2 regions of the Streptomyces sp. NPDC029466 genome follow, and region 2 is predicted to be linked to the other one. Evidence: predicted binding sites of a transcription regulator. Region 2 holds the regulator's gene; the other holds the start of a gene.
What was found. Region 2 encodes HspR, which represses chaperone genes until heat shock. Its sites were predicted from a motif close to TTGAGNNNNNNNNNCTCAA; they were not measured.
Positions count from the first base shown of each region.

Region 1: lon (endopeptidase La) is a predicted target of HspR. The motif match lies at 3,046-3,064, and genes of this name have one in related genera.

Region 1 covers NZ_JBVHZH010000068.1:222-15,672, forward strand. The annotation lists partial or broken gene ACZ4XD_RS34410 (lysozyme) at 1-519, shown strand, start outside; gene lon (endopeptidase La) at 615-3,023, opposite strand; gene ACZ4XD_RS34420 (pentapeptide repeat-containing protein) at 3,257-4,090, opposite strand; gene ACZ4XD_RS34425 (YfbM family protein) at 4,261-4,764, shown strand; gene ACZ4XD_RS34430 (hypothetical protein) at 4,843-5,397, shown strand; gene ACZ4XD_RS34435 (rhomboid-like protein) at 5,434-6,297, opposite strand; gene ACZ4XD_RS34440 (spermidine synthase family protein) at 6,539-7,303, shown strand; gene ACZ4XD_RS34445 (response regulator transcription factor) at 7,377-8,117, shown strand; gene ACZ4XD_RS34450 (sensor histidine kinase) at 8,114-9,238, shown strand; gene ACZ4XD_RS34455 (multifunctional oxoglutarate decarboxylase/oxoglutarate dehydrogenase thiamine pyrophosphate-binding subunit/dihydrolipoyllysine-residue succinyltransferase subunit) at 9,476-13,321, shown strand; gene fxsT (FxSxx-COOH system tetratricopeptide repeat protein) at 13,419-15,451, opposite strand, start outside.
Region 2 covers NZ_JBVHZH010000004.1:186,723-202,173, reverse strand. The annotation lists gene ACZ4XD_RS06155 (SRPBCC domain-containing protein) at 1-640, opposite strand, end outside; gene ACZ4XD_RS06150 (polyamine aminopropyltransferase) at 797-2,530, opposite strand; gene ACZ4XD_RS06145 (DUF2617 family protein) at 2,785-3,306, opposite strand; gene ACZ4XD_RS06140 (pyridoxal phosphate-dependent aminotransferase) at 4,116-5,294, shown strand; gene ACZ4XD_RS06135 (YbjN domain-containing protein) at 5,431-5,967, opposite strand; gene clpB (ATP-dependent chaperone ClpB) at 6,145-8,775, opposite strand; gene ACZ4XD_RS06125 (Uma2 family endonuclease) at 9,011-9,586, shown strand; gene ACZ4XD_RS06120 (pyridoxamine 5'-phosphate oxidase family protein) at 9,616-10,020, shown strand; gene ACZ4XD_RS06115 (hypothetical protein) at 10,438-10,842, shown strand; gene ACZ4XD_RS06110 (heat shock protein transcriptional repressor HspR) at 10,950-11,402, opposite strand; gene dnaJ (molecular chaperone DnaJ) at 11,404-12,573, opposite strand; gene grpE (nucleotide exchange factor GrpE) at 12,619-13,278, opposite strand; gene dnaK (molecular chaperone DnaK) at 13,275-15,131, opposite strand; gene ACZ4XD_RS06090 ((Fe-S)-binding protein) at 15,421-15,451, shown strand, end outside.

The DNA of each region.
Region 1 (15,451 bases), on a different contig from region 2:
AGCTACACCAACCCGTACTTCGCCCAGCAGTACAACGGCTCCTACAACACCGGGATGATCCGCGGCGCCTACCACTTCGCCACCCCCAACACCTCCAGCGGCGCCGCCCAGGCCAGGTACTTCGCCGACCACGGCGGCGGCTGGTCCAAGGACGGCAAGACCCTGCCCGGCGCACTCGACATGGAGTACAACCCCTACGGCGCGACCTGTTACGGGCTCAGCGCGGCCGGGCTGGTCAACTGGATGAAGGACTGGTTCGCCACTTACAAGGCGCGCACCGGCCGGGACGCCGTCCTCTACACCTCCACCAGCTGGTGGAAGCAGTGCACCGGCAACTCCGCCGCCTTCGGCGCCGTCAACCCCCTGTGGATTCCCCGTTACGGCTCCTCGGTCGGTGAACTCCCGGCCGGCTGGGGCTTCCACACCATCTGGCAGTACACCTCGTCCGGCCCGACGGTCGGTGACCACAACCGCTTCAACGGCTCGATGGACCGGCTCCGGGCGCTGGCCAACGGCTGATAGGGCCTGTCGTTGGGATCAGGCCCTGGCGGTGCTCAACCCGCACGACGGCCGGTCCGGCTCCTCCGAGGGAGCCGGACCGGCCGTCGTGGTCGTCACGCCGCGACCGGCACCTCCGGGGCGGCGCCGTTCGACGCCGGTGTCAGGGCCAGTTCCAGCACCTGGCGGACGTCGGCGACCGGGTGGACCTCCAGGGCTTCGAGGATCTCGGCGGGGACGTCGTCCAGGTCCGGTTCGTTGCGCTTGGGGATGATGACGGTGCCGATGCCGGCCCGGTGCGCCGCCAGCAGCTTCTGCTTGACGCCGCCGATCGGCAGCACCCGCCCGGTCAGCGAGACCTCACCGGTCATCGCCACATCCGGCCGGACCTGCCGGCCCGACAGCAGCGAGGCCAGCGCCGTCGTCATCGTCACCCCCGCGCTCGGACCGTCCTTGGGAACGGCGCCCGCCGGTACGTGCAGATGCACCCCGCGCTCCTTCAGGTCGGCGACCGGGAGCTCCAGTTCCGCGCCGTGGGAGCGCAGGAACGACAGCGCGATATGCGCGGACTCCTTCATCACGTCACCGAGCTGGCCGGTCAGCTGGAGCCCGGACGCCCCGGTCTCCGGATCGGCGAGCGAGGCCTCCACGTAGAGCACATCGCCGCCGGCGCCGGTGACCGCGAGACCGGTGACCACGCCGGGCACCGCGGTGCGCCGCTCGGCCGGGTCCTGGGCCGACTCGGGGGTGTGGTGCGGCCGCCCGATCAGCGGGCGCAGCTGGTCCGCACCGACCGTGAACGGCAGCTCCCGCTCCCCCAGTTCGTGCTGCGCGGTGACCTTGCGCAGCAGCCGGGCGACCGCGCGCTCCAGATTCCGGACGCCCGCCTCGCGGGTGTATTCGCCCGCCAGCTTGCGCAGCGCCTCGTCCTCCAGGGTCACCTCGCCGGGCTCCAGACCGGCCCGCTCCAGCTGGCGGGGCAGCAGATGGTCCCGGGCGATGACGACCTTCTCGTCCTCTGTGTAGCCGTCCAGCCGGACCAGCTCCATACGGTCGAGCAGCGGCTCGGGGATGGCTTCGAGGACATTGGCGGTGGCGAGGAAGACCACATCGCTGAGGTCGAGTTCGACCTCCAGGTAGTGGTCACGGAAGGTGTGGTTCTGCGCCGGGTCCAGGACCTCCAGGAGGGCGGCGGCCGGGTCGCCCCGGAAGTCGGAACCCACCTTGTCGATCTCGTCGAGGAGGACGACCGGGTTCATGGAACCGGCCTCCTTGACGGCCCGGACGATGCGGCCGGGCAGCGCGCCGACGTACGTACGGCGGTGGCCGCGGATCTCCGCCTCGTCCCGGACGCCGCCGAGCGCCACCCGGACGAACTTCCGGCCCATGGCCCGGGCGACGGACTCCCCGAGCGAGGTCTTGCCGACCCCGGGCGGGCCGACCAGCGCCAGCACGGCTCCCCCGCGACGGCCGCCCACGAGGCCGAGGCCCCGCTCGGCCCGCCGCTTGCGGACGGCCAGGTATTCGGTGATCCGCTCCTTGACGTCCTCCAGGCCGGAGTGGTCGGCGTCCAGGATCTCCTTGGCGCCGGTGATGTCGTAGGCGTCCTCGGTCCGTTCGTTCCAGGGCAGTTCGAGGACGGTGTCCAGCCAGGTGCGGATCCAGGAACCCTCGGGGCTCTGGTCGCTGGACCGCTCCAGCTTGTCGACCTCCTTGAGGGCGGCCTTGCGGACGTCCTCGGGCAGGTCGGCGGCCTCGACACGGGCGCGGTAGTCGTCGCCCTCGTCCTCCGGATCGCCGTTGAGCCCGGCGAGCTCCTTGCGGACCGCCTCCAGCTGCCGCCGCAGCAGGAACTCCCGTTGCTGCTTGTCGACGCCTTCCTGGACGTCCTTGGCGATGGACTCGGCGACGTCCTGCTCGGCGAGGTGTTCGCGCAGCGCCTCGGTGGCGGACTTCAGCCGCGCGACCGGGTCGACGGTCTCCAGCAGCTGGATCTTCTGTTCGGTGGTCAGGAACGGCGAGTAGCCCGAGTTGTCGGCGAGCGTCGGCACGTCCTCGATCTGCTGGACGCGGTCGACGACCTGCCAGGCGCCGCGCTTGCGCAGCCAGCTGGTGGCCAGCGCCTTGTACTCCGTGACGAGTTCGGCCACCGCGCCGGGCAGCGGATCGGGCACCGTCTCCTCGACGGTGGTGCCCTCCACCCACAGCGCGGCCCCGGGTCCGGTGGTGCCGGAACCTATCCGCACCCGGCCCAGGCCCCGGATCAGCGCGCCGGGATCGCCGTCGGACAGCCGCCCGACCTGCTCGATCCGCCCGAGCGTGCCGATCGCGGCGTACTTCCCGTCGATGCGGGGCACAAGCAGCACCCGCGGCTTGTTACCCGAGGAGGCGGCGGCCTGGGCGGCCTCCACCGCTGCCCGTACGTCCGCGTCGGACAGGTCCAGCGGCACCACCATGCCGGGGAGCACGACCTCGTCATCGAGGGGCAGCACGGGCAGAGTGAGCGATGTGGACGTCGAAGCCATGATCTCCCCTTCGGCAAGCAAGTTGAGCTTTACTCACTCAATGCGGAGGGGCCGGGAGATGTTCCCCGGGGTGCGTTCGCTGTGAGCGATCAGGGGAGTTGCCGATTTGGCGGGACGGGACGGGGGCGAGCCCGCGGCGGGCGGGCGGGCCGGACCCTCGGGCGGTCGGGCGGGCAGGGCCGGGCTCCTGTTGATCAACGGGGCAGCCGGCGGGGCCCGCCGGTCGCGCCGCGCTACCAGTGGGCGGGGCGGTTCAGGGTCCGCGGCAGCTGGGTCGCGGCATCGCCCTTGGCCGCGTTGAGCTGCGCCTGGGTGAGGAAGAGCGCGCCGGTGAGATCGGCACCGGCGAGGTCGGCGGCGCGCAGATCGGCGCCGATCAGGTCCGCCGTGCGCAGATCGGCGCCCTTGAGGTCGGCGGCGATCAGGTAGGCCCCACGGAGGTTGGCGCCCCGGAGGTTGGCGCCCTTGAGACGGGCCCCCATGAGGTCGGCGCCCCGCCGCTCCTTCTTACGGCCCGGGACCCCGGCCCGTACGAGTTCACTGGTGCGCAGCAGCAGGGCGTTGACCTCGCCCCGGTGGGCCGGCACATCCAGCTCCATGAGCTCCTCGGCGCTGCCCCGGGTGAGGCGCTCGGTCTTCTCCAGGGCGGCGCGCAGATCGGCGTGGACCGGGCGGGCCGCCGGCCGGGTCAGCGCCTCGGCCAGGTACCAGAGGAGTTCGTGCAGCTGCCGCATGACGGGGAAGACATCGAACATCTGCCGGGCGGTCCCCGGTGCCCGCCGCCAGTCCTGTCCGTCGAAGGTGACCTGGGAGACCTTCTGCCCGGCGCCGAAACAGTCGAAGACGGTGCAGCCGGTGAAGCCGCGCGGGCGCAGGTCGCTGTGGATGCCGCAGCGGAAGTCCTGCTGGAGGTTCGGGCAGGGCCGGCCGGCGTCCTTGTCGATCGCGAAGTCCGCCGAGGCCGCGAACGGCAGCGCGACACAGCACAGCCCGAAGCAACTGCCGCAGTCGGAGGTCAGGCCGAGGTCGGTGACGTCCGGAATCGAGGGCTCGCGCTCTGAGGACAAGGTGGGTGCACTCCTGCGTCGGCGGGCACCGCACGAGGCCGTGCCGGGAAGGGAGCGCCATTCTCCCAGGCGCCACAGGGCCGCCGCGCCCGGCCGGATCCGTACGCCGCGCCCGGCACCGCCCCGCCGCGCACCGCGCGTTGTCAGTGGCCGGCCCTAACGTCGGATCCATGAGCATGCTCGGAGAGTACGCACGTGTCACTCCTGCCGAACTCGACCGCGCCCTGGGCGATCCCGAGTGGGCGCTGAAGCTGGTCCAGGGGCGGATGGAAGCGGAGGCCGCCGGTCGCCCGGAGCCCGGGCCGGCGCGCTGCCTGGACATCGACAAGACCTGGGACGCCGTCGGGTTCCTGCTGCGCCGCACGGCCTTCCCGGTGGACATCGTCCACGGTGAGCAGCCCGTCCCGGATGCCGACGACTGGGGCTACGGTCCGCCCCGCTACCTCACCCCCGCGCAGGTGCGGACCGCCGCCGAGGCGCTCGCGGAGATACCCGCCGAGCGTCTGACGGCCGGCGCCGGCCCGGCGGACCTGGCCGCGGCACAGGTCTATCCGGCGATCGTCTGGGAGCGGGGCGAGCCGCTGGACTATGTCCGCGCGCACTACGAGCAGTTGCGGCCGTTCTTCCGCGCGGCGGCGGACGAGGGGGACGGCATGCTCCTCTGGATCGGATAGCGGCGCCCGGTCCGGCACCGCCCTGCGGAACGCCGCTCGCAGCGCCTCACGCCCCGTCAGGACTGCTACCTTCACGGCATGTTGCAGCGGATGTCCGGAGTTTTCATCGGCGCACTGTTCGGGACGATCTTCGTGGTCGCCAACGCGCACGACCCGCTGAATCCGGCGATCGGTATCGCCCTCCGGGTGCTCGCGGTGCTCACCTTCGCCGGGCTGCTCACGCTCGCGCTACGGGCGGGGCGCCGCGGGCAGCCCGCGCCGGACGGCCCCGAGACCCCTCAGGCGGACTGGTTCCGGGGCAAGTTCGCGTTCGTCGTGGGGGCCGAGGCGGCGCTGCTGATCGGCGGCAATATCGCGCTGCGGGCGGCGGGCGCCCCCGAGCAGACCGCGGTGGCCTGGATCGCGCTGATCGTCGGCCTGCACTTCATCGCGCTGACGGCGGTCTGGAAGCGGCGCAGCATCGCCGTACCGGGTGCCGCACTGACCGCGCTCGGCGCGATCGGCCTGGGCATGGCGGCCACCTCCGCCGTGGCGTGGGTGCCGTTCGTCAGCGGTGTGCTCTCCGGTGTGGCGCTCCTGGGCGGCTGCGCCTACGCCATCACCCACACCTACCGGTCGACGGCGCGGCCGTAGGGCCGGCCCCCGGACCGGCCGGGCCACGGGGAACGCTCAGTACATCCGCGCGCCCCGCAGGGCGGGATGGCCCAGGTCGCCGAGGAGCCGTGCGGGTGCGGCGCGACGGGTGCGCCAGCGGCGCAGCAGCGGCCAACTCGCCACCCCCAGGGCGAGCGAGAGCAGATGCCCCCAGTCCGACAGCGGGTCGACGTAGGCGTACAGATCCGTCAGCGCCAGATAGCCGACGCCGGCCAGCAGCAGCCGTCCCGGCCAGGCCGGCAGCAGCCCGGCCAGGGCTCCGGTGCAGGTCATCACGCCGAAGCTGATGCCGTAGTCGAGGCGGTGCAACGAGCTCTCCGGCAGCCCGCCGGCGGCGACCGAGAAGGCGACGGGGAGTTCGGTGGCGAGGGTGGCGAGCACATGGCCGCCGAAGAAGACCGCGACGGCGGCCCGCGCGCCGATCCGCCGCTCCAGCGCCGTCAGCACGAAGAGGAAGGCGAGGGCGTAGGCGGAGGTCAGCCCGCCGGCGATCCACAGGGCGCTGGCGATCAGCACCACCAGTGGGGCCTGGGCGAGATGGACGACATCGGTGCTGGAGCCCCGCAACAGCTCGGAGACCAGCCCCGGGTCGGCGTACTCGGCGAACAGCGAGGTGGCCGCGAGGAGGACCGCGTAGCCGAAGGTGAAGGGGGTGCCGACGGGGGTGGGCAGCAGCCGCCAGGGCCGCCAACGCACCGCCGCCGCAGGGGCGTTCGGCCCCGCCTCGGCGACGCCGCGGGCCCGGGGCTCCCCGCCCCCGCGCTGCCGGGGAATGCCGGGCAGCAGACCCGGCGCCCCGGCCGGACCGGTGTCCGGCCCGGCGTCGGCGACCGGCCCGCGACCGGTCCGTATCCTCTCGGCGGTTCCCAGCCAGCTCACAGTCCGAGGCCCCTTCCGTCCTGGCGCATCCGGTGAGCCACGCCCGTGTCCCTCGGCCGTGAATCCCTGCCCTGTCCTACGTCCCGGACCACCCTGCACGCTCAACCCATGAAGAACCTGTGAGAGTGAGATCCCTCACACGAGGCAACCCCGGACGGGTGCTTCACGTCCGGTGCAGACGACGGGGGACGCGTCCCCAAAGCGTTGGACCGGCGCACCCCGTATTGGCCACCATGGCGCCATGGCTCCCGTGACACCGACGCAGGCAAGAACCGGCGCCCCCGAGGCCCCGCGCACGCTCGACCGCCGCGAGGGCCCGTACGGCGAGGTGGTGCTGCGGCAGCGGGGCGGGCCCGCCGCGGCGCCCGGGACCGACAGCGCCGATGCCCCCGCGGCACCGGTGATCTACGAGATCATCGCCAACGGCTGCTTCCTGATGGACACCTCCGACGGCCGGTCCGAGCGGCTGCTGATCGACGCCGCGCTGGACGCGCTGCCGGCCGGCCGCGCCCACCCCTCCGTCCTGATCGGCGGCCTCGGCGTCGGCTTCTCCCTGGCCCGCGCCGCCCGGCAGCCGCGCTGGGGCCGGATCGTCGTCGTCGAGCGCGAGGAGGCGGTCATCGACTGGCACCGCACCGGCCCGCTGTCGGCCGTCTCGGCGGACGCGCTGGCCGATCCGCGCACCGAGATCCTGCCCACCGACCTGGTCGCCCACCTGCGCACGGAGGCGGACCGGGACACCTACGACGCGCTGTGCCTGGACATCGACAACGGCCCCGACTGGACCGTCACCGAGGACAACGACAGCCTCTACTCCCCCGACGGACTCGCCGCCTGCCGCGACCGTCTGACCCCCGGCGGAGTGCTCGCCGTGTGGTCCGCGCAGCCCTCACCGGCCTTCGAGGACGCACTGCGAAATGCCGGTTTCAGCGGGGTACATACGGAAGAGATCCCCGTTGTCCGAGGCGTCCCGGACGTGGTCCATCTCGCGCGGAAGGGCGCGTAGCCGACAGTCACACCATGCCCGTACGCTGCTGCCCAGCAAGACGCGACCACGCAGGGACATGCAGGGGCGGGCGATGGACCAGACTCAGACAACGCAGGGCGGCGCCGCCGCGGCCACGCCGGGTGCCCAGCGCCGGGTGCTGGTCGTGGAGGACGACCCCACGATCGTCGAGGCCATCGCGGCCCGGCTGCGCGCCGAGGGCTTCCAGGTGCAGACGGCCACCGACGGCCCGGCCGCCGTGGACACCGCCGAGGCCTGGCAGCCCGATCTGCTGGTCCTCGATGTGATGCTGCCGGGCTTCGACGGCCTGGAGGTGTGCCGCCGGGTCCAGGCCCAGCGTCCGGTGCCGGTGATGATGCTCACCGCCCGGGACGACGAGACCGACATGCTGGTGGGCCTCGGCGTCGGCGCCGACGACTACATGACCAAGCCGTTCTCGATGCGGGAGCTGGCCGCCCGGGTGCATGTCCTGCTGCGCCGGGTCGAGCGCGCCGCACTGGCCGCGCACACCCCGCGCAGCGGCATCCTCCGGCTGGGCGAGCTGGAGATCGACCACGCCCAGCGCCGGGTGCGGGTGCGCGGTGCGGACGTCCATCTGACGCCCACCGAGTTCGATCTGCTGGTCTGCCTGGCGAACACCCCCCGCGCGGTGCTCTCCCGTGAGCAGCTGCTGGCCGAGGTGTGGGACTGGGCCGACGCCTCCGGGACCCGTACGGTCGACAGCCACATCAAGGCGCTGCGCCGCAAGATCGGCGCCGAGCGGATCCGCACCGTCCACGGCGTCGGCTACGCCCTGGAGACCCCCGCCGCATGACGCGGTCGCCACGCACCCGTCTGACCGAGCTGTGGCAGCGGGTCTGGGAGGGGCTGCGCCCGCTGGACCCGTACCGCTCGGTCAAGGCCGCGCTCGGGGCACTGGTCAGCGTCTCGGTGATCATCACCACCCTGCTGGTGTTCGTCGCGATGCACTCGGCGACCGAGCTGCGGGTGATCACGATCTTCTCGATCATCGCCTCGCTGCTGATCACCCAGTTCGTGGCCAACAGCCTGACCGCCCCGCTCGACGAGATGACGGATGTCACCCGGTCGATGGCGCACGGTAACTACAGCCGCCGGGTCCGCTCGGAGCGCCGCGACGAGTTCGGCGACCTGGCGAACGCCTTCAACCGGATGGCGGCCGATCTGGAAGCGGTGGACACCCACCGCAAGGAGCTGGTCGCCAATGTCTCGCACGAGCTGCGCACCCCCATCGCCGCGCTCCGGGCCGTCCTGGAGAACGTCGTCGACGGCGTCTGCGAGCCGGACCCGGAGACGATGCGTACGGCGCTGAAGCAGACCGAGCGGCTGGGCCGGCTGGTCGAGCACCTGCTGGACCTGTCCCGGCTGGACAACGGCGTGGTGCCGCTGCACGCCCGCCGCTTCGAGGTCTGGCCGTATCTGTCCGGGGTGCTCAAGGAGGCCAACATGAGCCGGGGCGCCGCCACCCTCGCCGGGGTGGCCGGCTCCGGCACCCACACCCGTACGGACGTCCATCTGCACCTCGATGTCTCGCCGCCGGAGCTGACCGCGCACGCGGACGCCGAGCGGCTGCACCAGGTCGTGGCCAATCTCATCGACAACGCGATCAAGCACAGCCCCCGGCACGGCCGGGTCACGGTGCACGCACGGCGGGGCGAGGGGCCGCAGAGCCTGGTGCTGGAGGTGCAGGACGAGGGCCCCGGCATCCCCGAGGCGGAGCGCTACCGGGTCTTCGAGCGGTTCAACCGCGGCGGTCCGGCCCCCTCGGGCCCCGGCAGCGACGGCGGTACGGGCCTGGGCCTGGCGATCGCGCGCTGGGCGGTGGATCTGCACGGCGGACGCATCGGCGTCGCGGAATCGTCCCGCGGTTGCCGGATCCGGGTCACTCTTCCGGGGCTGGAGTCAGCTCGAAGCTGACGGCCACTGACGTAGGGTCGGTGGTGGAAGCACTCATCCTCGGGTGTGGCGGTGATCACTCCTACCCGCACAGAGGCAAACTTCGTGTGTTTCCCGCCAAGTCATGCCCCGAAACCCGGCCGGGAATGTGACGTACACGACGAGTGCCCCTCCCGGCCTGCACCAAGGGTCACAACAGGCGTAGCCTTTATTCCCGCTGTCCACCACCTTAGGAAGCGGAAGAGGGCGGTTGCCGCCGTGTCGCTACAGTCCCCCAACAGCTCGAGCATCTCGACCGACCAAGAGGGGCAGGGTAAGAACCCTGCTGCCGCGTTCGGTCCCAATGAGTGGCTCGTCGACGAGATCTACCAGCAGTACCTCCAGGACCCGAACTCGGTAGACCGAGCCTGGTGGGACTTCTTCGCTGACTACAAGCCGGGCGGTGCCACCGCGCCGGGCCAGCCGGCGGAGGCTCCCGGTGCTGACGCCGCGCAGCCCGCCGCGGCCGCCCCGGCGCAGCCGGCCGCGCCCGCAGCCGAGCCGAAGCCTTCCGGTGCAAGCACCGGCTCCACTGGAGCGGCTGGCGCCGCGCAGCCTTCTGCGCCGGCCACCCCGGCGAAGCCCGCCGCGAGCGCTCCGGCACCGGCGAAGGCCGCTCCGGCGAAGGCCGAGCCCGCGAAGGCCGCTCCGGCCAAGCCCGCCGCGAAGCCGGCCGCCGAGGAGGGCTCGGCTCCGGCCGGTCCCGAGTTCGTCACCCTGCGCGGCCCCTCGGCCGCCGTTGCGAAGAACATGAACGCCTCCCTGGAGCTGCCGACGGCCACGTCCGTCCGCGCGGTCCCGGTGAAGCTGCTCTTCGACAACCGCATCGTGATCAACAACCACCTCAAGCGCGCCCGCGGTGGGAAGGTCTCCTTCACCCACCTCATCGGGTACGCGATGGTGCAGGCCCTCAAGGCCATGCCGTCGATGAACCACTCCTTCGCGGAGAAGAACGGCAAGCCGACGCTGGTCAAGCCCGAGCATGTGAACCTCGGTCTGGCCATCGACCTGGTGAAGCCGAACGGTGACCGCCAGCTCGTCGTCGCCGCCATCAAGAAGGCCGAGACGCTGACCTTCTTCGAGTTCTGGCAGGCCTACGAGGACATCGTCCGCCGGGCCCGCGACAACAAGCTGACGATGGACGACTTCACCGGAGTCACCGCGTCGCTGACGAACCCGGGCGGCATCGGCACCGTGCACTCCGTGCCCCGCCTGATGCCCGGCCAGTCCATGATCATGGGCGTCGGCGCGATGGACTACCCCGCGGAGTTCCAGGGCACCTCCCAGGACGCCCTGAACAAGCTGGGTGTCTCCAAGGTCATGACGCTGACCAGCACCTATGACCACCGGGTGATCCAGGGCGCCGCCTCCGGCGAGTTCCTGCGGATCATGAGCCAGCTGCTGCTCGGCGAGAACGAGTTCTTCGACGACATCTTCAAGTCGCTGCGGATCCCCTACGAGCCGGTCCGCTGGCTCAAGGACATCGACGCCTCGCACGACGACGATGTCACCAAGGCCGCCCGGGTCTTCGAGCTGATCCACTCCTACCGGGTCCGCGGCCACGTCATGGCCGACACCGACCCGCTGGAGTACCACCAGCGCAAGCACCCCGACCTCGACATCACCGAGCACGGGCTCACCCTGTGGGACCTGGAGCGCGAGTTCGCGGTCGGCGGCTTCTCCGGCAAGTCCATGATGAAGCTGCGCGACATCCTGGGCGTGCTGCGTGACTCGTACTGCCGCACCACCGGCATCGAGTTCATGCACATCCAGGACCCCAAGCAGCGCAAGTGGATCCAGGACCGGGTCGAGCGCTCGCACAAGTCGCCCGAGCGCGAGGAGCAGCTGCGCATCCTGCGCCGGCTGAACTCCGCCGAGGCCTTCGAGACGTTCCTCCAGACGAAGTACGTCGGCCAGAAGCGCTTCTCGCTGGAGGGCGGCGAGTCCGTCATCCCGCTGCTGGACGCGGTCATCGACTCCGCGGCCGAGTCGCGCCTCGACGAGGTCGTCATCGGCATGGCCCACCGCGGCCGCCTCAACGTCCTGGCGAACATCGTCGGCAAGTCGTACGCGCAGATCTTCCGCGAGTTCGAGGGCAACCTCGACCCGAAGTCGATGCACGGCTCCGGCGACGTGAAGTACCACCTGGGCGCCGAGGGCACCTTCACCGGTCTGGACGGCGAGCAGATCAAGGTCTCGCTGACCGCCAACCCCTCCCACCTGGAGGCCGTGGACCCGGTCGTCGAGGGTGTCGCGCGCGCCAAGCAGGACATCATCAACAAGGGCGGCACGGACTTCACGGTCCTGCCGATCCAGCTGCACGGTGACGCGGCGTTCGCCGGCCAGGGCGTGGTCGCCGAGACGCTGAACATGTCGCAGCTGCGCGGCTACCGCACCGGCGGCACGGTGCACGTGGTCATCAACAACCAGGTCGGCTTCACCGCCGCCCCGGAGTCCTCGCGTTCGTCCATGTACGCCACCGACGTGGCCCGCATGATCGAGGCGCCGATCTTCCATGTGAACGGCGACGACCCCGAGGCCGTCGTCCGCGTTGCCCGTCTGGCCTTCGAGTTCCGCCAGGCGTTCAACAAGGACGTCGTCATCGACCTGATCTGCTACCGCCGCCGCGGCCACAACGAGTCGGACAACCCGGCCTTCACCCAGCCGCTGATGTACGACCTGATCGACAAGAAGCGCTCGGTGCGCAAGCTCTACACCGAGTCCCTCATCGGTCGTGGCGACATCACGCTGGAAGAGGCCGAGCAGGCCCTCCAGGACTTCCAGGGCCAGCTGGAGAAGGTCTTCACCGAGGTCCGCGACGCCACGACGGCCCCGGTGGCCCCCGAGGTGCCGCAGCCCAAGGCCGAGTTCCCGGTCTACGTGGACACCGCGATCTCCCAGGAGGTCGTCAAGCGGATCGCCGAGTCGCAGGTCAACATCCCCGAGCGGGTCACCGTCCACCCGCGTCTGATGCCGCAGCTCCAGCGCCGCGCGGCCCAGGTCGAGGACAACGCCATCGACTGGGGCATGGGCGAGACCCTGGCCGTCGGCTCGCTGCTGATGGAGGGCACCCCGGTCCGGCTCGCCGGCCAGGACTCCCGCCGTGGCACCTTCGGCCAGCGGCACGCGGTGCTCATCGACCGGGAGACCGGCGACGACTACACGCCGCTGCTCTACCTCTCCGAGGACCAGGCCCGCTTCAACGTCTACGACTCGCTGCTCAGCGAGTACGCGGCGATGGGCTTCGAGTACGGCTACTCCCTGGCCCGCCCGGAGGCGCTGGTCATGTGGGAGGCGCAGTTCGGTGACTTCGTCAACGGCGCCCAGACGGTCGTCGACGAGTTCATCTCCTCGGCGGAGCAGAAGTGGGGCCAGACCTCCGGCGTCACCCTGCTGCTCCCGCACGGCTACGAGGGCCAGGGCCCGGACCACTCCTCGGCCCGTATCGAGCGGTTCCTCCAGCTGTGCGCGCAGAACAACATGACGGTCGCCATGCCGACCCTGCCGTCGAACTACTTCCACCTGCTGCGCTGGCAGGTCCACAACCCGCACCACAAGCCGCTGGTCGTCTTCACCCCGAAGTCGATGCTGCGTCTGAAGGCCGCGGCGTCGCGGACGGATGAGTTCACGTCGGGCGGCTTCCGCCCCGTCATCGGTGACTCCACGGTCAAGCCCGAGGATGTCCGCAAGGTCATCTTCTGCTCCGGCAAGGTCTACTACGACCTGGAGGCCGAGCGGGAGAAGCGCGGTGCGCACGACACCGCGATCGTCCGTATCGAGCGGCTCTACCCGCTTCCCGGCAAGGAGCTCCAGGCGGAGATCGCCAAGTTCCCGAACGCCGAGAAGTACCTGTGGACCCAGGAAGAACCGGCGAACCAGGGTGCCTGGCCGTTCCTCGGCCTCAACCTGATCGACCACCTCGACCTGGCCGTCGGCGCCGATGTCCCGCACGGCGAGCGGCTGCGCCGGATCTCCCGGCCGCACTCCTCGTCGCCGGCCGTCGGCTCCGCCAAGCGTCACCAGGCAGAGCAGGCACAGCTGGTCGCGGAGGCCTTCGACGCGTAAGCGTCGGGCCGCCGGAGAACCGGCAGGCACGCAGCGGAAGGGCCCGTCCCCGGTGGGGGCGGGCCCTTCCGCCTGCGTGGGGCACCGGCGCGGCCCGCTACACGGGCTGGGGTTCGAAGTCCCAGTACGGGCGGCGGCGGCGCCGGGCGGACAGGGTGTGCGGATGCTCGGCGCCCAGGGTCTCGGAGAGCTGCCCGATCGCCTCCTGTTCGAGCTTCGCCGCCTCCTGGCCGCGGCGGAGCGCCCGCAGGTCCTCGGACAGCGCCGTCTTCGCGGAGAGGGTCAGCGGATGGGTGTCGCCCAGCCTCGCCTTGGCCCGCTCCAGGGTGTCGCGGCCCAGCTCCACCGCGCCCTCCTCGTCGTCCACCCGGTTGCGGGCCGCGGCGGCGTTCAGCGCACAGCCCAGCGTCCAGGGGTGGCCCGGCCCCATGGCCTCGGCCATCCCGCTCAGCGCGCGTTCGGCGAGGTCCAGCGCGTCCGCCGGGTCCCCGAACTCCCCGCGGACCAGCCCGACGTTCCCCAGGGTGCCGACGGTGTACGGATGGCGCTCGCCGGCCAGGGCGCGGTAGCGCTCGGCGACCTCCTCCGCGAGGTCGCGGGCGTGCCCGAGATCGCCGTGCTCCCGCAGGAAGGTGGCATGGTCCGCGCGCACCATCAGCGTCTCGGGGTGGCGGGGCCCGAGCACCCGGCGGGAGCGTTCGACGAGGTCGGCCAGCAGGCCGGCGGCCCGGGTGACCTCGCCGGAGCGGCGCAGGCACAGCGCGAGATTGTGCTCGGCGCGCAGGGTCTGCGGGGTGTGCGCGCCCATCACCTGGAGATGCAGCCGGGCGTTGAGCTCCTGGCTGGAGGTGGCGTCGCGGTAGCGGCCGAGCAGGCGCAGGGTGCGGGCGTAGGCGGTGCCCGCGTTGAGCGTGAGGTGGTGGCGGGCGCGCAGCTCGCGCTCCCGGAAGGACAGCACCTCGCGATGGGTGACCAGCGCTTCCTCGTACCGGCCGAGCAGCGCCAGGACACTGCCGAGGTTGTGCCGCGAGGAGAGGGTGCGGGGTGCCTCCGGGCCGAGCAGCTCGGTGTAGGCCCGCCAGACGGCGTCGAAGAGGTCGTAGGCCTGCTCGTAGGAGCCCAGCGCGATCAGCGTGCCGGCCAGCCCGTCCTGGGCCCGCAGCAGATCGGCGTCGGAGGGGTCCCGTTCGGCGGCGAGCTGGTCGACGACGGCACTGCCGACGGCCTCGGCCTCGCGGTAGCGGCCGAGCCGGCGCAGCATGTTGGCGTGCTGGTGGGTCAGGACGAGCATGGTGCGCTGGGTGGCCGCGAGCCGGGTGCGCCAGCGGGACATGAACTGTTCGCACAGCCGCAGGCCCATGCGGTATTCGCCGCGGACCCGCAGATATTCCACGCAGTTCAGCAGCAGCTGCTGGACCGCGGGCTCGGGGCTGTCGAGGACGCCGGCCGGTTCCAGATGCGGGATGAGTTCGGCGTAGCGCTCCCAGTAGCGGGTGTCGGCGGGGTTCTGCGGGTCGGCGGTGACCAGCACCCGGCAGGCGCACGCCGACATCAGGTCGCGCTCGTCCTCGGTCATGTCGCTGCGCAGGAACCGGTGGTAGAGCCGGTGCATCAGCGCGGTCTCCACGGCCGGGTCGGCGTCCTGGGAGACCTGGTAGTCGAGGCGTACGGCGGTGGACTCGGTCAGCCGGCGCAGCGCGGTATTCCAGCTGATCGGCTCGGCGGCCAGGTCGGCGAGGTGCTCGGGCAGGTCACCGCGGCGGGCCCGGGCGAGCATCGGCACGGGGATGGTGTCCGGGGCGAAGAACGCGAACAGCTTGAGGAGTTCGACCGCGGCCGGGCTGCGTTCGCGCAGCGTGTTGAGAGTTATGGCCCAGCTCGTCTGGAAGGCCATGGGGTAGTCGGAGGAGATCCGGATGCCGACGAGGCTGGGCTCACCGCGGCGGATCAGCTCGATGTACTCCTTGGGGGACATCGGGTTGGCGTCGAGCCAGGCGGCGGTCTGCGCGAGCAGCAGCGGCAGGTCCTGGACCGCTTCGGAGAGCAGATCGGCCTCCATCGGCGTCAGCCGTGGGGCACGCCGCCGTGCGTAGGCGACGCTCTCGACGCGTTCGAAGGGCGGCACCTCGA
Region 2 (15,451 bases):
TGCCCGGGTCCAGGGACGGCGGCGGCACCTCGGTGTCGAACACCCGGGACCCGCCCGCGTCCTGGGCGTCCCCGGCCGGTGCGGCGGCGTCGTCCGGTGTGGTGGCGTCGTCCGGCCCACCGGCATCGGCCGCTCCGGCCTCGTCGACCGCTCCGGCCTCGTCGGTCACCGGCCGCCGTCGCAGGTCCGCCGCCAGGTTCTCCGCGAAGCGGTCCAGCAGCCGGCGGCCGACGGAGGCGGCGGACCGGTCGGTGGCCTCGGCGAGCCGGCCGTCGCGGTGGACCGTGCCGGAGCAGCGCAACGTCGTACCGGGGCCGGGCTCGGTGGCCGGGGAGAGCCGTACGGCCAGGGTCAGCGCGACCGCCCCGTCGCCCCGCGCCTCGGTGCCCTTCGCCTCGACGGTCACCGCGGCCGCACCGTCGTCACCGGTTCCCTCGTCCGCGGCGGCGCCGACCGTCAGCGTGCCGCGATAGGTGATGGTGGAGCTTCCGATACGCAGTCGCAGCCGGCCCTCCGGACACCCAGGGGCCGCATCGGCGTCGAGCTGGACTCCTGGGACACAGCGCGCCACCCGCTCCGGCTCGGTGAGCGCCTGCCGCACGGTCCCGACGGGAAACGGAACGTACACCTCATGCTCCATGACATGGGAGCCTACCCAGCGCCCGCGAACCCGTGCCCGCCCACGCGGAACTTTCTGACACCGGGCCGGAACCAGCCCCCCCGCTACCCGCTGCCCGCCCCGCCCGCGGCCCGCGGCGGACGCGCGCCAGCCCTGACACCGCCCCGCGCCGCCCGCTCAGTCCTGATACCGCGGATGCATCAGCGTCGACGCCGGCAGGCCAACCCTCCGCTCACGGATCTCCGCCCGCCGGCCGGCCCGCAGTTCCCCGGCGCTGAGACCGGCCAGCGGCGGAGCGTCAGGGGCCAGACCGAACGCCGGACGGTGCCGCGCGGCCAGCACGAAACCCCAGTACCGGGACCCGGACGGCGCCGCGGCGGCCGGGCCGGCGTCAGCTGGGGAAGCGCCCGCGGGCGGGACGGCGCCCGCCGAGCGATCCGGCCCGCCGGAGAAGGCCGCGGACCGGCCGGACTGCCGGTACGGCACCGTCGCCAGGCCCACCGACCGGACCGTCGACTCCACCGTCCAGTACAGCCGCGCACGCTCGACCGGCGGTCCGGCATGCACCACCAGCCTCCCGTCGCGGGCCAGCAACTGCGCCGCCAGGCCGTAGAACTCCTGCGAGTAGAGCTTGGTGCAGACGGTGATCCCGGGATCGGGAAGATCGGAGACGATGACGTCGTACGGCGCCGGCCGGTGGCCGGGGCCGCGGACGCCCTGCTGCCGCAGCCAGTCGAAGGCGTCGGCGGTCACCGTGCGCACCCGGGGATCGGCGAGCGAGTGCCGGTTGAGGCGGGTGAGGCCGGGGTCGGTGCGCGCCAACCGCAGTACGCCGGGGTCGAGTTCGACGACGGTCACCGAGCGGACCGCGCGGTAGCGGAGGATCTCGCGCACCGCGAGGCCGTCGCCGCCGCCGAGCACCAGCACCCGGCCGTGCGGGCCGCCCGCCATCGCCGGGTGCACCAGCGCCTCGTGGTAGCGGAACTCGTTCTCCGCGCTGACACGGAGCCGGCCGTCGAGATACAGCGCCAGCGGTCCGCCGGAACCTTTCCTCCCGTGCCCCGCACCGGCTCCGGCGCCCGTCCCGCCGGTCATCACCACTTCCTGGACGCCGGTCTGCACCGCGACCCGGGCCGAGGAGCCGTACACCGCCAGCCGGGCGGCCCGTTCGAACGGGGTGGCCAGCACCACGCCCGCGGCGAGCAGCGCGAGGACCAGGGCATTGGCGCCGAAGAGCGCCCAGCGGGCACGGACGCTGAGGTCGCGGCGGAACAGCCACAGCACCAGCACGGCGCCGGCCACCGCGTTGACGGCGCCGGTGAGCAGCGCACCGGTCAGCTGGCCGAAGCCCGGCAGCAGCAGAAACGGAAAGGCCAGCCCGCCGACGAGCGCCCCGACATAGTCCGCGGCGAAGAGATCGGCCACCGCGCCGCCCGCGTCCTGCCGGCGCACCCGCTGGATCAGCGTCATCAGCAGCGGTACCTCGGCGCCGATCAGGATGCCGATGACCAGGGAGAAGCCGACCAGTGCGGAGCGGGACTGCCCGAACCAGGCGAAGCACGCGTAGAGCGCCATCGCGGAGGTGCCGCCGACCAGCGCGAGACCGGCCTCCACCGCGCCGAAGCCGACCGCCGCCCGGCAGCGCAGCCGCTTGGCGAGCAGCGCGCCGACCCCCATCGCGAAGACCATGACGGACAGCACGACCGACGCCTGGGTGACGGAGTCGCCCACCAAGTACGTGGCCAGGGCGACCAGTTCGAGTTCGTAGACCAGACCGCAGGCGGCGCAGACGAAAACGACGGCGAGGACGAGCAGCCGGCCGAGCCCGGCCGGCACGGGCAGTAGCGCCGGCATCATGACGTCCGGCGGGCCGGGAGCGCCGACGCGGGCGGACTCTGGCGGGTCGATCATAAAATGAACGCTACGTGACGATTCTGTGGCGCTCCGTCACCCACACGAGTAGACCTCGCGGGCTACACCCCTCGGACGGGGCGTTGACGAAGCGTGGGGCGCGAGGGCACACCGCACCGCACAGGCCGCGCGCGCCGCACCGTCCGCGCCCTCCCGGACCTCCACGCCCCCGGCGCACAGCGCCCGCGCCCCTCGCATCACACACTGCCCCACTCCCTCCGGCCGACCGGACCGGTCGCCCGCGACCGGCCCCGCTAGACCGCCGCGACCCTCGCCCGTACGCCCACGCGGGTACGGGTGGCCACCAGGCGGCCCTCCTGCGGATACGCGTGCCAGGTCCGCCAGCGCACCTGCCCCTGCTGACGCTGCGCCAGCATCGCGGTGAAGGCGTGCGGCGAACCGGGGAACGTGCCGGCGAGCCCGTGCGGATGCTCGGCCACCAGCGCGAGCAGCTCCTGCGCCCGCCCGGCGAACGAGCCGCGCGAAAGGGTCTCCACATGGGCGGCGAATTCGTACTCCCAGTCCCCCAGCCGCTTCGCCACCCCGAGCGGCAGCGGTGTGCTGCTGCCCGGCATACAGGCGACCGTTTCGGAACAGGTGCCGTGCTCCTCCTCCAGAAGCACCTGGTGAGAGGCGCCGAGCAGCCTCAACTGCACCTGGGCGTCCTGGAGTTGGAGATCGAGTACGGCGAGGGCGGGCAGGGGGTCCCTGCCCAGCGCCCAGGCCAGGTCGGAGGCACGGGTATCGGTGTACGCCGTCGTCAAAGTGGTGAGCATGGGTCGGCTCCGCAGCACGCAGTGGAATGGTGGGCCGGCCCGCCCGAAAAGGATCAGGAATGTACGTCTGCCTGCCGGCTCGCGCCCACGTGGGATCGGAGAACGTGGGGAATTCTCTGGGGAGAGGGAATCATGAAAGCCCCGTCGCCCACAGCGCTTTTACCCATCTCCTCCGGCTTTCCATCCGCTCGGGGGCCTTGCAGTTCAGTTGTTCAACACCCAAGCGCCCGGCGGGTGTTGGCCCTTCGACCAGCACCCGCCGGGCGCATATGCGACAAGCAACTAGCCATCCGCACATATGGAGTTGGCGCGGGACGCCCCCGCCTCAGCAGCCCATCGGCTCAGCAACCGCCACCGCCGCCACCACCACCGCAGCCACCGCCTCCGCCGCCGCCACCGCCGCAGGAAGAACCGCCACCACAGGAGGAACCGCCACCGCAACCGCCGCCCGAGCCCCCGTCACCGCCGGCCCACCAGCTGCCGCCGCCGTTGCCGCCGGAGCCCCGTCCACTCCCGCCGCCCGAACCGCTCCGGGAGGCCAGGGCCACCAGCCCGATCACTCCCGCGCAGATCACTACGAAAACCACAATCCCCATATGCCTCACACTCCTTTTCATCCCCCGAAGCGTGGGGCACCTCCCACGCCCTTCAGGCAGTGGGGGAGCATCCGCTCCGTCCGGCACCGTCCGGCACCGTGGGCCGCCCTCGTCGGCGGCCGTCTCATTTCCGTTGTGCGGGGCTGATGCCCCGGCCCCGGCGTCTCAAAGCACAGTTGAGGAAGACCAGAGGTTCGGCGCAGGATGACGTCCATGGACCGACCGCTGCTCAACAGCCGCCTCGCCGAATTCGGCACCACGATCTTCGCCGAGATGTCGGCACTCGCCGTACGGACCGGCTCCATCAACCTCGGCCAGGGCTTCCCCGACGCCGACGGTCCGGAAGAGGTCAGGGAGGCGGCGGTGCGCGCGCTGCGCGACGGCCGCGGCAACCAGTACCCGCCCGGCCCCGGCATCCCCGAACTGCGCACCGCCGTCGCCGCCCATCAGCAGCGCTTCTACGGCCGGCTCGGCCTCTCCTACGACCCCGACACCGAGGTCCTGATCACCGCGGGCGCCACCGAGGCCCTCGCGGCCGCTCTGCTGGCACTGCTGGAGCCGGGTGACGAGGTCATCGCGCTGGAGCCGTACTACGACTCGTACGCCGCCGGTATCGCGCTGGCGGGCGGCCGCCGCGTCCCGGTGACCCTGCGCGCGGACCCGGAGTCCGGCAGCTACCGCCTCGACCTGGACGAACTGCGGGACGCCGTCACCGACAAGACCCGCCTGCTCCTCCTCAACACCCCGCACAACCCCACCGGCACCGTCCTCTCCCGCGACGAACTCGCCGAGATCGCCCGCCTGGCCTGCGAGCGCGATCTCCTCGTCATCACCGATGAGGTCTACGAACACCTCGTGTTCGAGGGCGAGCACCTCCCGCTCGCGTCGTTCCCCGGGATGCGCGAGCGCACCGTCACCATCGGCTCGGCGGGCAAGACCTTCTCGTTCACCGGCTGGAAGGTCGGCTGGGTCACCGCGACGGCGGAACTGGTGAGCGCGGTCCGCTCCGCCAAGCAGTTCCTCACCTATGTCTCCGCCGGCCCCTTCCAGTACGCCGTTGCCGAGGCCCTCGCCCTCCCCGACAGCTACTTCACGGAACTGCGCGAAGACCTGCGCACCAAGCGCGACATCCTCGCCACCGGCCTCACCGACGCCGGCTTCCAGGTCTTCCGCCCCGCCGGCACCTACTTCATCACCACCGACATCCGCCCCCTCGGCCACGACGACGGCTTCGCCTTCTGCCGCACCCTCCCCGAACGCGCCGGCGTCGTCGCCATCCCCAACGCCGTCTTCTACGACCACAAGGAGGAGGGCGCGCCGTATGTGCGGTTCGCTTTCTGCAAGGGCACCGAGGTCCTCCAGGAGGCAGCGGACCGCCTGAAGCGCCTGTGACGGCCGGTGGGCGGAGCGGCCCTCGGCCCTGAAGCGCGAGCCGCGCCCCCGTCAGCCCTGCTACGAACAGACGCGGGCCCCGGAGCCATCAAGCTCCGGGGCCCGCGCAGCAGGGTGGGTGTGGGACGGACGGGGCTCAGGCCTCGTCGTCACCCGGCTTCTCGTCGGAGTCGCCTTCGATCTCGGCTTCCAGGCCGAGCTGCTCGACGATCCACTTGTCGAATTCGATGGAGGCGCGGACCCAGCTGACCGTGCTCGACACAAAGTGTTCGAGCGAGACACCGGTGCCGATCAGCATCGATGCCTCACCGATCAGACGGACCGTGCCGTCGTCATGGGTGTGGGTGTAGGCCTTGGGCCACAGCGTCCGGCGGTTCCAGTCGTCGATCGCCTCCAGCAGCTTCGACTTCTCGTCGATGCCGTGGGCGCGGTCATAGAACGTACGGACGGAGAAGATCTGCTGCTCCTCCTCGCCCCGGAACATGAAGTACGTGCGGAACTGCTCCCACGGGGCGGCGAGGTCACCCTCCTCGTCGACTACGTACTTCAGCTCCATCTGGTCGAGGAGCTGCTTGACCAGGTCCTGGTCTGGCACGACGGGACCATCAGGCCCCGACGGCTCGGGTTCGGGCTGGCCCCCGAAATTCGGAATCGAGGACGGGTCGATGCTCACCGTGGAATTCCCTTCGTATGGTCTCTGCCATCCTCCCCCACATCCGCCCCGTCGTGGCAACCCGGACGGGGAGGATGCGGGCAAGGTGTCGCCCGGGGCAACGATCTGCCGGGCGGGCCGGCAGCGGGCGACGGCGGCGGTCAGCCAGCGGGGGCCGGACGCGGGCCGCGGCGGCGGTCAGCCCGCGGGCCGCCCGGCCGCCTCCACCGACAGCTGATCGCCGTCCACGTCCACCCGCACGGTGTCCCCCTCCAGCACCTCGCCCGCCAGGATGGCGCGGGCGAGCTGGTCGCCGATGGCCGTCTGGACCAGGCGGCGCAGCGGCCGGGCGCCGTAGGACAGGTCCGGGGCGGGGGCGTCGGGCACCGGTTCCTGGCCGAGCCAGGCGAGCCAGGTCAGGGCGCGGTCGGTGACGTCCAGCGTCAGCCGGCGGTCGCCGAGACGACGCTGGAGGTGGCCGAGCTGGATACGGGCGATCCGCTGGAGCTGGTCCGTGCCGAGCGGGTGGAAGACCACCACGTCGTCCAGCCGGTTGAGGAACTCGGGCCGGAAGGCGGTCCGCACGGTCTCCAGCACCTTCTCCTTCTTCTGCTCCTCCTTGAGCAGCGGGTCCATCAGGAAATTCGACCCGAGGTTGGAGGTCAGGATGAGGATGGTGTTGCGGAAGTCGACGGTGCGGCCCTGGCCGTCCGTGAGCCGGCCGTCGTCGAGGACCTGGAGCAGGATGTCGAAGACCTCGTGGTGGGCCTTCTCCACCTCGTCCAGCAGGATGACGGAGTAGGGGCGGCGGCGGACCGCCTCCGTGAGCTGGCCGCCCTCCTCGTAGCCGACATAGCCGGGCGGCGCACCGACCAGCCGCGCGACGCTGTGCTTCTCGCTGTACTCCGACATGTCGATCCGGACCATCGCCCGCTCGTCGTCGAAGAGGAAGTCCGCGAGCGCCTTGGCCAGCTCGGTCTTGCCGACGCCGGTCGGGCCGAGGAAGAGGAACGAGCCGGTGGGGCGGTCCGGGTCGGCGATCCCGGCCCGGGTGCGGCGTACGGCGTCGGAGACGGAGCGGACGGCCTCGGTCTGGCCGATCAGCCGCTTGCCGAGCTCCTCCTCCATACGCAGCAGCTTCTGGGTCTCGCCCTCCAGGAGGCGGCCGGCCGGGATACCGGTCCAGGCGCCGACCACATCCGCGATGTCGTCCGGCCCGACCTCCTCCTTGACCATGGACTCCTTGGACGCCTCCTGCTCGGCCTCGGCGGCGGCCGCCTCCTCCAGCTCGTGCTCCACGCCCGGGATCTCGCCGTAGAGCAGCTTGGAGGCGGTGTCGAAGTCGCCGTCGCGCTGGGCGCGCTCCGCCTGGCCGCGCAGCTCGTCGAGCTTCTCCTTGAGCGCACCGACGCGGTTGAGGCTCTGCTTCTCCTTCTCCCAGCGGGCGGTCAGACCGCGCAGCTCCTCCTCCTTGTCGGCGAGGTCCTTGCGCAGCTTCTCCAGCCGCTGGACGGAGCCCGCGTCGGTCTCGTTCTTGAGCGCCAGCTCCTCCATCTTCAGCCGGTCGACGGCGCGCTGGAGCTCGTCGATCTCCACGGGCGAGGAGTCGATCTCCATCCGGAGCCGGGAGGCGGCCTCGTCGACCAGGTCGATGGCCTTGTCCGGCAGGAAACGGGAGGTGATGTAGCGGTCGGAGAGCGAGGCCGCGGCGACCAGCGCGGAGTCCGCGATCTGCACCTTGTGGTGGGCCTCGTAGCGGCCCTTGAGCCCGCGCAGGATCGCCACCGTGTCCTCGACGGTCGGCTCGGCGACCAGCACCTGCTGGAAGCGGCGCTCCAGCGCCGGGTCCTTCTCGATCCGCTCGCGGTACTCGTCCAGCGTCGTCGCGCCGACCATCCGCAGCTCACCGCGGGCCAGCATCGGCTTGAGCATGTTGCCGGCGTCCATGGACGAGTCGCCGCCGGCGCCCGCGCCGACGACGGTGTGCAGCTCGTCGATGAAGGTGATGATCTGGCCCTCGCTGGACTTGATCTCCGCCAGGACGGTCTTCAGCCGCTCCTCGAACTCACCGCGGTACTTGGCGCCCGCGACCATCGCCCCCAGGTCCAGCGCGACCAGCCGCTTGTTGCGCAGCGACTCGGGCACATCGCCCTTGACGATCCGCTGCGCCAGTCCCTCGACGACGGCGGTCTTGCCGACGCCCGGCTCACCGATCAGCACCGGGTTGTTCTTCGTACGGCGGGAGAGCACCTGCACCACACGGCGGATCTCGTGGTCCCGGCCGATGACCGGGTCGAGCTTGCCCTCGCGGGCGGCCGCGGTGAAGTCCGTACCGAACTTCTCCAGCGCCTTGTACGTGCCCTCCGGGTCGGCGTTGGTCACCCGCTGCCCGCCGCGGTTCGCCTCGAAGGCGGCCAGCAGCTTCTTGGCGGAGGCGCCCTGCTGCTCCAGCAGCTCGCCGGTGCGCCCGCCCTTGGCGGCGATGCCGATGAGGAGGTGCTCGGTGGAGACGTACGCGTCACCGAGCTCCTTGGCGCGCTGGGTGGCGTCGGCGATGGCGGAGAGCAGATCGCGGTCCGGCTGCGGCGGCGCGACCGTCGAGCCCTGCACACTGGGCAGCGCGGCCAGCTGACGCTCGGCCCCGTTGCGCAGCGCCGCGGCGTCCGCCTCGACGTCGGCCAGCAGGTCCATGATGTTCTCGTTGTCCTGCCCGGCCAGCAGCGCGAGCAGGAGGTGCGCGGACGTCATGTCCGCGTGCCCGGAGGTGACCGCCCGCTCATTGGCGGCGCTCAGTGCCTCCCGGCTCTTGTTGGTCAGCTCGGCGTCCACGTCCTCGCGATCCTCCTCGACTCGTCCTGCCCGGCCTCGGTGCCCAGTCTGGACCCACTCCGGCACATCCTGCACATACCAACGTGCGATAAGTTGAGTCTATTCCACTCAAGGCTGCGGAAGCGAGCCCCCTCGCCCGCTCCTCGCTCACTCGTGCGAGGGAACGGGGGCCGATCGCGCCGCCACCCACCGCGTCGCCCGGCGACACTGGCCTTCGACCACGAGGAGGTGCAGCATGACGGCTATGGCACACGAGCCGATGGCGACGGACGACGAGACCCTCCTGGATTACTTCCTCGCCCTGGAAACCCCTGAGGGCTTCCGGGCCGAGCTGATCGAGGGGGAGATCATCGTGACGCCACCGACGGACGGGAACCATGAGCGTTTCTTCAGTCGGCTCACCAAACAGATCCTGGTGAAGTCCGCGACTGACATGGACGTCTCCGGCGGCAAGGGGCTCCTGCTGAACCCCGCCGACCGCAAGAACCACGTGATCCCCGATGCCACGTTCGCGCCCACCGAACTGGATGTGTTCCTGGATGCCGAGCCCTGGATGCCCAGCGACGGCGTCACCCTGGTCATGGAAGTGACATCAAGCAAGCCTGAGCACGACCGCGTCCGCAAGCGGCACTGCTACGCCCACGCCGGCATCCCGTTCTATCTGCTCGTGGACCGCGGCGAGGGCACGATCACGCTGTTCAGCGACCCCACCGGGAACGACTACGCAGGGCACAACACCGTCCCCATCGGCAAACCCGTCCCCCTCCCCGCCCCCTTCTCCTTCGACCTCGAAACCGCCGACTTCCTCTGAGCCCCCGGCCCCGAACTACTCTGGCCCCCATGGCCCATGACCTCAGTGCCCTCAGCCCGGAGTACCTCGCCTTCTGGGGCGAGTATCTGATGCCGACCCTCACCACGCTGCGTACGGACGGGACGCCCCATGTCGTTCCGGTAGGCGTCACCTACGACGCCGGGCAGCGGATCGCGCGGATCATCACCCGCAAGGACAGTGCCAAGGTCAAGAACATCCTCGCCGCCGGGGCGGACGGCGCCACCGTCGCCGTGTGCCAGGTCGACAAGGGGCGCTGGGCGACGCTGGAGGGCCGGGCCCGGGTGCGTACGGACGCCGAGTCGGTGGCCGACGCGGTGCGCCGGTACGCCGAGCGGTACGGCCGGACGCCGACGCCCAACCCCGACCGCGTCATGATCGAGATCGCGGTGACCAAGGCGATGGGCCGGGCCTGAGCGCCGGCCCGAGAGCCGCTCCCCTCCCGCGCGGTCACCTCCGGCCCGCTGGCCGGAAACGGCCCCTCCGGATCCGCTCCGGGCCACCCACCTGGTACTCAAGAGCGACGGGAACCGAACAGCTCCGCGCAATCACGGACGACATCGGACCTGTCCCCTGCAAAAGACAGCAGCTGGAGGCCGTATGGCGTCGGCAGTGTGCAAGGTGGCGACCGTTCCGCGCCGTCCCTCCCCCGCCCGGCCGCATCCGCACGCCGAGCTCTGCCCGCGCTGTGGCGGCCAGCTCGCGGTCAATCAGGACGGCTGGAAGATCTGCCACGCCTGCGGCTATGCCTCGCCGCCCGGTACAGCCCCTCCTCCACGGGCCGCTCGCGGGGGTATCGTCGCCCCCACAGTCGCCACGCCCCGGAGGGCACGATGAACTCGGTCCGAGTCACGGCGATCGCCTGCCTGATGCCGCTGTCCGAGCTGGACGAGGATCCGTTCCTGGTCGACGACCGCAGCCAGCACGACATGTGCAAGCAGTGGGCGGCGGCCCGTGACTACCACCTGACCTGCCAGCTCAGCCTGCACCAGCTGCGCGCCGACCACAGCGCGCTGTGGCGTGACGTCGAAGAGGGCCTGGTCGATGTGTTCGTGGCGCCCAACCGCCGGGCGCTGGAGAACGCCATCGCCGGCGCGGACGAGTTCACCAAACGGTGCGCCGCGGCCGGCGTCCGCCTGGAGACCGCCGACCTCGACGAGCCGGTCTACACCCTGGCGATGAAGTCGCAGGTGCACCGGCGGCTGTCGATGCCGACGGCCGGATACAACGGCTGCTGAACGGGCCGCGGCGGGCGCGCGGCGGCCTACGGAAACGCGAGAAGGGCCGGGTCACCCCGGCCCTTCGTCACGTCATGTGCCGGGCGTCCGCGCCCCGGCCGCGGCCGTCACTCCGGCCGCTTGGGACGCCAGACCACCAGCGCGCTGGTCTGCTGCACATCCTGATACGGCACCAGATCGCGCCGATAGGAGGCGTGCACCGCCGCCTCCCGCTGCTGCATCGCGCTGGCCGCGCCCTCCAGGGCGCCCTGGAGCTCGACGACCCGCTGCTGCAGGGCCGTGACCTGGTTCTCCAGCTCGATGATGCGCTTGATACCGGCGAGGTTGATGCCCTCGTCCTGGGACAACTGCTGCACCGTACGGAGCAGTTCGATGTCCCGGGCCGAATAGCGGCGGCCCCGCCCGGCCGTGCGGTCGGGCGAGACCAGCCCCAGCCGGTCGTATTGCCGAAGGGTCTGCGGATGCAGGCCGGAGAGCTGAGCCGCGACGGAGATGACGTACACCGGCGACTCATCGGTCAGTTCATAGGGGTTACGACGCTGCCCGCCCCGGCTGTCCATCTCAAGCTCCCTTCGCGGCCTGGAACAGCTCCGCCCGCGGGTCCTGCCCCGCGGTCGCCTCGCGATAGGACTCCAGCGACTCCTTCGCCTTGTCGCTGAGGTCACCGGGGACCAGCACCTCTATGGTGACCAGCAGATCCCCCCGTGTGCCGTCCTTACGGGCCGCACCCTTGCCACGGGCCCGCATGGTGCGTCCGTTGGGGGTGCCGGCCGGCAGCTTCAGCGTCACCGGCGGACCGCCCAGTGTCGGCACCTTGACCTCCCCGCCGAGCGCGGCCTCCGGGAAGGTGACCGGCACCGTGATGGTGAGGTTGTCGCCCTTGCGGCCGAAGACCGGGTGGGCGTCGACATGCACGACCACATACAGATCGCCCGCCGGGCCGCCCTGCTCGCCCGGGGCGCCCTTGCCGCGCAGCCGGATGCGCTGCCCGTCGGAGACGCCCGCGGGGATGCGGACCTGCATCGTGCGCGCGCTGGTCGCCCGCCCGCTGCCCTTGCAGACATCGCAGGCGTCCTGGGCGATCAGGCCCCGGCCCTTGCAGTCGGCGCACGGGTCGGTGAGCGAGAAGCCGCCGCCCGCGCCCCGGCTGACCTGGCCGGTGCCGACGCAGGTCGGGCAGACCCGCGGGGTGCCGTTCTTGTCGCCGGTGCCGGAACACGCCTTGCACGGCGCCTGGCTGGACATCCGCAGCGGGACCGTGGCCCCGTCGACCGCCTCGGTGAAGCTGAGCGTCACCTCGGACTCGATGTCCTGGCCCCGGCGCGCATGGGTACGGGTACCGGCGCCGCCGCGGTTGAACAGGCCGCCGAAGACGTCCCCGAGGCCGCCGCCGAAGCCTCCGCCGCCGGCCTGGCCCTGCGAGCCCCCGAAGAGGTCGCCCAGGTCGAAGTTGAAGCTGCCGCCGCCGCCCGGCCCCGGCCGGTAGCCGCCGTTGCCGAACAGCGTGCGCGCCTCGTCGTACTCCTTGCGGCGCTTGGCGTCGCCCAGGACGTCGTTCGCCTCGGAGATCTCCTTGAAGCGCTCCTCGGCCTTGGCGTCGCCCTTGTTGGCGTCCGGGTGGAACTCGCGGGCGAGCTTGCGGTACGCCTTCTTGATCTCCGCTTCGGTGGCGTCCTTCGGGACGCCGAGGACCTTGTAGTAGTCCTTCTCCACGAAGTCCTTGGTACTCATCCCCGACGTCCCTCCTTCCGCGCGGTTTTCGTTTCTGTCCTCACGTCAGCCCTCTTCCGGGCCACCGCTCTCCTCGTCCGAAGCCTTGGCACCCTTGGCCTCGTCATCGGATCCGGACTTGGTGCCCTGCGCGCCCGGCTGCGGCTCGGCGACGGCGACCCGCGCGGGGCGGATCGTTCGTTCACCGATGCGATACCCGGGCTGAAGGATCGCCACGCACGTCGTCTCGGTGACATCCGGTGCGTACGAGTGCATCAGCGCCTCGTGGATCGTCGGGTCGAAGGGCTCGCCCTCCTTGCCGAACTGCTGCAGACCGAGCTTGGCGACCACGGTCTCCAGCGATTCGGCCACCGACTTGAAGCCGCCGACCAGTTCGCCGTGCTCGCGGGCGCGGCCGATGTCGTCGAGGGTGGGAAGGAGCTCGGACAGGAGGTTCGCCGCGGCGATCTCCTTGACCGTGACCCGGTCCCGCTCCACCCGACGGCGGTAGTTCTGGTACTCCGCCTGGAGCCGCTGGAGGTCCGTCGTGCGCTCGTTGAGCGCCGTACGCACCTGGTCCAGCTGCGCCTGGAGCGCTACGTCCGTTACGTCCCCGGCCGGGGCCGAGCCCGCCTTGTCGGCGGACTCGGCCTGCGCCGCGTCTTCGGGAGCGGCGTCGGAAGGGACGTCGGGCTTCTCGTCGAAGCCCGGGGTCTCCTCCGTCACGCGGCACCATCCTTCTTCGGCTTCTCGTCGTCGACGATCTCGGCGTCCACGACGTCGTCCTCGGCCTTGGCCTGCTCGGCGCCCTCGGCACCGGCAGCGCCCTCGGCGCCGGCCGCACCCTGGGCGTCGGCGTACATGGCCTGACCCAGCTTCTGGGAGACGGCCGCGACCTTCTCGGTGGCGGTGCGGATCTCCGCGGTGTCCTCACCCTTGAGCTTTTCCTTCAGCTCGGTGAGGGCTTCCTCGACCTCGGTCTTGACCTCGCCCGGGACCTTCTCCTCGTTGTCCTTGAGGAACTTCTCGGTCTGGTAGACGAGCTGCTCGGCCTGGTTGCGGGTCTCGGCGGCCTCGCGGCGCTTGGTGTCCTCGTCCGCGTACTGCTCGGCCTCCTGGCGCATCCGGTCGACCTCGTCCTTCGGCAGCGAGGAGCCGCCGGTGACGGTCATCTTCTGCTCCTTGCCCGTGCCCAGGTCCTTCGCGGTCACGTGCATGATGCCGTTGGCGTCGATGTCGAAGGAGACCTCGATCTGCGGGACCCCGCGGGGGGCCGGCGGCAGACCGGTCAGCTCGAACATCCCGAGCTTCTTGTTGTACGCCGCGATCTCGCGCTCGCCCTGGTAGACCTGGATCTGCACGGACGGCTGGTTGTCCTCGGCCGTCGTGAAGATCTCGGAGCGCTTGGTCGGGATCGTGGTGTTGCGCTCGATGAGCTTGGTCATGATGCCGCCCTTGGTCTCGATACCGAGGGACAGCGGGGTGACGTCCAGCAGGAGGACGTCCTTGACCTCACCCTTGAGCACACCGGCCTGGAGGGTGGCGCCGATGGCGACGACCTCGTCCGGGTTGACGCCCTTGTTGGCGTCCTTGCCGCCGGTCAGCTCCTTGACGAGCTCGGCGACGGCGGGCATACGGGTGGAGCCGCCGACCAGGACCACGTGGTCGATCTCGGACAGGTTGATACCCGCGTCCTTGATCACGTTGTGGAACGGCGTCTTGCAGCGGTCCAGGAGGTCCGAGGTGAGCTGCTGGAACTGCGAGCGCGTGAGCTTCTCGTCCAGGTGCAGCGGGCCCTCGGCGGAGGCGGTGATGTAGGGAAGGTTGATCGTCGTCTCGGTGGAGGACGACAGCTCGATCTTCGCCTTCTCGGCGGCCTCGCGCAGGCGCTGGAGCGCCATCTTGTCCTTGGCCAGGTCGACGCCGTGGCCGTTCTGGAACTGCTTGACCAGGTAGTCGACGACGCGCTGGTCCCAGTCGTCACCACCGAGGTGGTTGTCACCGTTGGTGGCCTTTACCTCGACGACGCCGTCGCCGATCTCCAGGAGCGAGACGTCGAAGGTGCCGCCACCGAGGTCGAAGACCAGAATGGTCTGGTCGTCCTTCTCCAGGCCGTAGGCCAGGGCGGCCGCGGTGGGCTCGTTGACGATCCGCAGGACGTTGAGGCCCGCGATCTCGCCGGCCTCCTTGGTGGCCTGGCGCTCGGAGTCGTTGAAGTAGGCCGGAACGGTGATGACCGCGTCGACGACCTTCTCACCGAGGTACGCCTCGGCGTCGCGCTTGAGCTTCTGCAGGATGAAGGCGCTCATCTGCTGCGGGTTGAAGCCCTTGCCGTCGATGTCGATCTTCCAGTCGGTGCCCATGTGGCGCTTGACCGACCGGATGGTCCTGTCGACGTTGGTGACCGCCTGACGCTTGGCGACCTCGCCGACCAGCACCTCGCCGTTCTTGGCGAAGGCGACAACGGACGGCGTGGTCCTGGCGCCCTCGGCGTTGGTGATGACGGTGGGCTCACCGCCTTCGAGAACACTGACGACGGAGTTCGTCGTGCCCAGGTCGATGCCGACCGCACGTGCCATTTCAATTCCTCCAGCTGACTTGAGTGGAACAGGCTCAAGAGTGCAGGACCAAAGAAAACCTGTCAACAGACCTGAGTCGGACGCGCTCAAGTTTTATATCGCTCTTATCGTCACTACGGCTGCACCGCAGGACGCCGGGGCCCCACACAGGGTTGCCTTCGCGACACAGATCACCGGCCGGGCGGCTTCATGGGGCGGAGGAGAATGGGTAACCTCAGCGGCAGACCAAAAAAGTTACTGCTTAGTAGTCCCTCACCGTTTCCGCTCTCGCAGGTACGAGGAGCCTCCCATGCAACTCGCCGCGATCATCGTGTCGCTGG